DNA from 2 places in the Cronobacter malonaticus LMG 23826 genome. Region 2 is predicted to be linked to the other one. Evidence: predicted binding sites of a transcription regulator. Region 2 holds the regulator's gene; the other holds the start of a gene.
The links. Region 2 encodes PurR, which represses purine synthesis genes. Its sites were predicted from a motif close to CANGCAAACGTTTGCNTG; they were not measured.
Positions count from the first base shown of each region.

Region 1: purL (phosphoribosylformylglycinamidine synthase) is a predicted target of PurR. The motif match lies at 1,990-2,007, and genes of this name have one in related genera.

Region 1 is NZ_CP013940.1:916,379-919,516, reverse strand. It holds gene purL (phosphoribosylformylglycinamidine synthase) at 1-1,903, opposite strand, end outside; gene mltF (membrane-bound lytic murein transglycosylase MltF) at 2,171-3,138, shown strand, end outside.
Region 2 is NZ_CP013940.1:2,215,262-2,218,399, forward strand. It holds gene AFK66_RS10500 (MFS transporter) at 1-501, opposite strand, end outside; gene cydH (cytochrome bd-I oxidase subunit CydH) at 766-855, opposite strand; gene purR (HTH-type transcriptional repressor PurR) at 1,147-2,172, shown strand; gene punR (DNA-binding transcriptional activator PunR) at 2,190-3,101, opposite strand.

The DNA.
Region 1 (3,138 bases), 1.3 Mb from region 2:
CAAGCGTGATGCCTGTACGGTCAAACGGCTGGCCTTCGGCCTGTAAACGCGTGACGTCGCGGGTCATTTTCGGGGTTTTGCCGAGCAGAACGTCAAGCGGCATATCCACCGGCTGGTTGTCGAAGTGGCTGTCGTTAAGCGTCAGGTGCTGCGCTTCAGTCGCCTCGCCAATGACGGCGTACGGCGCGCGCTCGCGGCGGCACAGTTCGTCAAACAGCGCCAGCTGTTCAGGCGCCACGGCCAGCACGTAACGCTCCTGGGATTCGTTACACCAGACTTCCAGCGGGCTCATGCCCGGCTCGTCACTTAAAATGTCGCGCAGTTCAAAACGCCCGCCGCGTCCGCCGTCGCTCACTAGCTCCGGCATGGCGTTGGAAAGGCCGCCCGCGCCAACGTCATGAATAAAGAGGATCGGGTTGGCCTCGCCAAGCTGCCAGCAGCGGTCGATCACTTCCTGGCAGCGGCGCTCCATTTCCGGGTTGTCGCGCTGTACCGAGGCGAAATCGAGATCGGCGTCAGACTGGCCGGACGCCATCGAGGACGCCGCGCCGCCGCCAAGACCGATATTCATCGCCGGGCCGCCGAGCACAATCAGCTTCGCGCCTGGCGGAATTTCGCCCTTCTGCACATGGTCAGCGCGAATGTTGCCGATGCCGCCTGCCAGCATGATCGGCTTATGGTAGCCGCGCAGCTCTTCGCCGTTGTGGCTGGGCACTTTCTCTTCATAGGTACGGAAATAGCCGTTCAGCGCCGGACGACCAAATTCGTTGTTGAACGCCGCGCCGCCGAGCGGGCCTTCAGTCATGATGTCAAGCGCGGTAACGATACGATCCGGTTTGCCGAAATCTTCTTCCCACGGCTGCTCAAAGCCCGGAATGCGCAGGTTCGAAACAGAAAAGCCCACCAGGCCCGCTTTCGGCTTCGCGCCGCGGCCCGTCGCGCCTTCGTCACGAATTTCGCCGCCGGAGCCTGTCGCGGCACCCGGCCACGGTGAAATGGCGGTCGGGTGGTTGTGTGTTTCCACTTTCATCAGGATGTGAGCCGGTTCCTGATGGAACGCGTAGCGGCCCGCGTCGTGGTCGGCGTAGAAACGGCCTACGGAAGAGCCTTCCATAACCGCTGCGTTGTCTTTATACGCGGAGAGCACGAAATTCGGGGTCTTCTCGAAGGTGTTTTTAATCATTTTAAACAGCGACTTCGGCTGTTTTTCGCCGTCGATAACCCAGTCGGCGTTAAAAATTTTGTGGCGGCAGTGCTCAGAGTTGGCCTGCGCGAACATGTAGAGTTCGATGTCGTTCGGGTTGCGCCCCAGGCGGGTAAACGCGTCATGCAGGTAGTCGATTTCATCTTCTGCCAGCGCCAGCCCCAGACGCACGTTGGCGTCCGCCAGCGCCTGACGGCCCTGCCCCAGCAGATCCACGCTCTGTACCGGCGCGGGGTCGTGGTGCGCAAAAAGCTGTGCGGCGTCTTCCAGCGCGCCGAACACGCTCTCCATCATGCGGTCATGCAGCTCTGCCGCAATCTGGCGGCAGGCGTCGTCGCCCGCGGTCGGATCAACGTCAAGGTAATACGCCACGCCACGCTCCAGGCGTTTCACCTGGGCGAGCCCGCAGTTATGGGCGATATCTGTCGCTTTGGAGGACCAGGGAGAGATGGTGCCAGGGCGCGGCGTCACCAGCAGCAGGCGGCCCGACGGCGCGTGGCCAGTAAGGCTCGGCCCATATTGCAGCAGGCGCTCAAGGCGCGCGTGCTCTTCGGCATTCAGCGGTGCGGCGAGGTCAGCAAAATGAACATACTCGGCATAAAGGGTTTTCACCGGGAGGTGAGCGTCTTTGAAACGAGCCAGCAGTTTGTTAATACGAAATGCCGACAGAGCGGGCGAACCACGCAGAATTTCCATCATCTAATCTCTCGTCTTCGAAGCGCCGGAGGGCACCTCAGTGGGCGCAAGGGGGAAAACGGGCGTCATTATAGAGAATCCGGCGCGCTGACGAAACCGTTTGCGTAGAAATAAAATCCCGCCGTCGCGTTAACGTTTGGTGTGGCCGATTCCTCTAATTAGTTGCCAAGTGGCGCTTTGTTACGCAAAATGCCGCTCCATGCCATTCAAACGAAACGGTTTACTAACGATTGTTCGCTGAGCCACAAGGCAACGCAGAGAATTAACTAATTGAAAAAATTAAAGCTTAATTATCTGCTCATCGGCGTCGTTACCCTGCTGCTGGCAGTGGCCTTATGGCCGGCCATTCCCTGGTCCGGCAAAGCCGATAACCGTATCGCCGCGATTCAGGCGCGGGGGGTTTTGCGCGTCAGTACTATTGCCACGCCGCTGACCATGTACCGCGCCGGTGACACCATGTCCGGGCTTGATTACGAGCTAAGCCAGGCCTTCGCCGACTATCTGGGCGTGAAGCTTAAAATCACCGTGCGCCAGAACATCAGCCAGCTTTTTGACGATCTCGACAATAACAACGCCGATCTGCTCGCCGCGGGGCTGGTGTATAACGAAGCGCGCAGCCAGCACTATCAGGCTGGCCCTATCTATTATTCCGTCTCGCAGCAGATGGTTTACCGCGTCGGCAGCCTGCGTCCGCGAAGCCTCGCCAGTATCAAAGAGGGGCAACTGACGATTGCGCCTGGCCACGTGGCGCAAAGCGAGCTGGAACAACTTCAGAAGAGCAAATACCCGGATTTACGCTGGCGCGTCGACCCGAAGCTCAGCAGCAACGAGCTGATGTTGCAGGTGGCGCAGGGCACGCTGGATTACACCATCGCCGATTCGGTGGCGATTGGTCTGCTCCAGCGCGTCCATCCGCAGCTTGCGGTCGCGCTCGACCTTAGCGATGAACAGCCGGTGACGTGGTTCAGCCGCCGCAGCAGCGATAACTCGCTCTCCGCCGCGCTGCTCGATTTCTATAATCAGATCAACGAAGACGGCACGCTGGCACGCCTGGAAGAGAAGTATCTGGGCCACGGCAACGATTTCGATTACGTGGACACCCGCAGCTTCCTGCGCGCCGTGGACAGCGTGCTGCCGGAACTACAGCCGCTCTTTGAGAAATACGCGACCGATATCGACTGGCGGCTTCTGGCGGCCATCTCGTATCAGGAATCCCACTGGGACAGCCAGGCCACCTC
Region 2 (3,138 bases):
TCCGGCCGTCGCCAGAAACGACATTCGCCAGCCGATGGTTTCACCAAGCCAGGTTGCCGCCGGCACGCCACCGATATTGGCGATGGTCAGGCCCATAAACATCGTCGCGACGGCGCTCGCCTGTTTATGCTTCGGCACGACGCTTGCCGCCACCACCGAGCCGAGGCCGAAGAACGCCCCGTGGTTAAGACTGGTGAGAATACGCGAGGCCATCAGCGTCATGTAATCCGGCGCCAGTGCCGAGAGCACGTTGCCGAGCGTAAAAATCGCCATCAGAAAAATCAGCGCGCTACGCCGTGCTCGGTGCGACAGCAAAAGCGTCATCAGCGGCGCGCCCACCATCACGCCGACCGCGTAGGCGCTTATCAGCATACCGGCGGCCGGAATCGAGACGTTGACGCCATTCGCTATTACCGGCAATAAGCCCATCGGAGAAAACTCGGTCGTGCCAATGCCAAAAGCACCAATAGCCAGTGCCAGTAACGGGAAATTGACTTTCATTCATCGCTCCAGAAATTGTACAACAGCGCCGGAATACCCGACGTTACAGCAGGATGCAGAAAAGGATGGCAGTTTCAGTCAGAAAAGATAAGTGACAAAAACAGCAAAATATTATTGCGTGGGTGTTAAAGAACACGCAAAAGTTGTTATTAGCGAATGATAAGGGAATAACGAGAAAAAGAAAGGAAACGGCGAGCGGGCAGCGCTTAAGCGCAAGAGAAGTATAAGAAAGCGGGAGAACCGATACGCGCTCCCGCCTGACGCTTAATGCAGGATGGCGGTAAAAGCGCCCGCCACAATAAGACCCAGCACAACAATGGTGGTGACCAGCGAAAATTTCAGATCGGTACTCATGGTATTCTCCTTAAAGACCCCATAAAAATCAGGTAGTGGGCATTTTTGCATAAACAATCCGAAAAATCCTGCGACATTTAACCAGATATGCGTTTTCCCTCTTCCCCTTTCGATAAAGATAAGCCAAAATTCGTCGCTACTTTATTCGGTACCGGCCATCGACCCCTCCTCACGATAAATGTCGCGTTTCCCGGCATGCCGCACTCTCCTCGCGGCAGTCAGGGGTGTATACAGGCAAACGATTAACCCGTGATTTTACACGGCTCAGCCAGGGGTCTGGAGTGATTATTAATGGCAACAATTAAAGACGTCGCGAAGCGAGCCAACGTTTCCACAACAACAGTCTCACATGTAATTAACAAAACCCGTTTTGTGGCGGAAGAGACGCGCAACGCGGTTTGGGCGGCTATTAAAGAATTACACTATTCGCCAAGCGCCGTGGCGCGCAGCCTGAAGGTGAACCACACCAAATCTATCGGGCTGCTGGCGACCAGTAGCGAAGCGCCCTATTTCGCCGAAATCATCGAAGCGGTTGAGAACAGCTGCTTCGCCAAAGGCTATACGCTAATTTTGGGCAACGCGCATAACAATCTGGAAAAGCAGCGCGCGTATCTGTCGATGATGGCGCAAAAGCGCGTCGACGGCCTGCTGGTGATGTGTTCGGAATACCCGCAGCCACTGCTCGCCACGCTTGAAGAGTATCGTCATATCCCGATGGTGGTGATGGACTGGGGCGAAGCGAAAGCCGATTTCACCGACTCGGTTATTGATAACGCGTTCCAGGGTGGTTATCTCGCCGGGCGTTATCTTATCGAACGCGGCCATCGCGATATCGGTGTGATCCCGGGGCAGCTTGAGCGCAACACCGGCGTCGGGCGCTTCTCCGGCTTTATGAAAGCGCTGGAAGAAGCGGCTATCAAAGTACCGGAAAACTGGATCGTGCAGGGCGATTTCGAGCCGGAATCTGGTTACCGCGCGATGCAGCAGATCCTCTCGCAGCCGCAGCGTCCCACCGCTATCTTCTGCGGCGGCGATATTATGGCGATGGGCGCTATCTGCGCCGCCGATGAGATGGGCCTGCGCGTGCCGCAGGATATTTCCATCATCGGCTACGACAACGTACGCAACGCGCGTTTCTTTAGCCCGGCGCTGACGACTATCCATCAGCCCAAAGAGACGCTCGGCCAGACCGCGTTCAATATGCTGCTCGACCGCATCGTGAACAAACGCGAAGAGTCGCAGACCATTGAAGTGCACCCGCGCCTGATCGAACGCCGCTCGGTGGCGGATGGCCCGTTCCGCGACTATCGCCGTTAATCCTTCCGGGAGCCGTATTACTGCGGCTCCCGCAGCCACTCCTTGTTCAGCGTTTCACTGTCCCCCAGATAATCGAGCAGCCAGCGCAGCGCGGGCGAGGCGTCGCTTTGCCGCCACGTCAGGCAGCAGGCGGCATCCGGAAACGGGTTTTCGAGCGTTAGCGCGCGCCACTCTCCGCTGTCGAGCCACGGCTTCGCAAAGTGCGTCGGCACCATGCCGATACACAACCCTTCGCTCAGCGCATCGGCGGCGCAGTACCAGTCCGGCACCACCACGCGCCGCTGGTTATCCAGCAGCCAGGTGATACGCTTGGGCAGCGATCGCGACGTATCTTCCAGCACCAGTGAGGGGTAATCGCGTAGCCTGTCGTCGCTGAGCGCGCCCGCGTGCTGCGCCAGCGGATGATGGTGCGCCACCACGCAGCGCCAGCTCAGCATGCCCATATCGCGAAACGCGAAGCGCCCGCCAACCGGAATCGCCTGTGTGGCCCCGATGGCAAGTTCCACGCGCCCGTCCGCCAGCGCGTCCCAGACGCCGTTAAACACCTCCTGCGACACCTGCAACTCCACATCAGAGAAGTGCCGGTAGAAATCGAGCACCAGCCGCCGGACGCGTTCCGGGCGCACGATATTGTCCACCGCGATGGAGAGCTGCCCGCGCCAGCCGTTGGCAATCTGCTGGCACTGCTGTCTGGTGATCATCATTTTTTTGATGACAGAACGCCCCTCGCGCAAAAACCAGGCCCCGGCGGGTGTCAGAACCACATCACGATGGCGGCGCTCGAAGAGCGACACCGCAAGCCACTCCTCAAGCTGGCGCACCGTATAGCTGACGGCAGAAGGCACGCGGTGCAGTTCTGCCGCTGCCGCGGTGAAACTGCCGGTGCGCGCCACGGCGTCCACCACTTCGAGGGAATATTCAGACCACATTTTTTGCCTGCAAATTTTTTGAATGGAACCGGCAAAT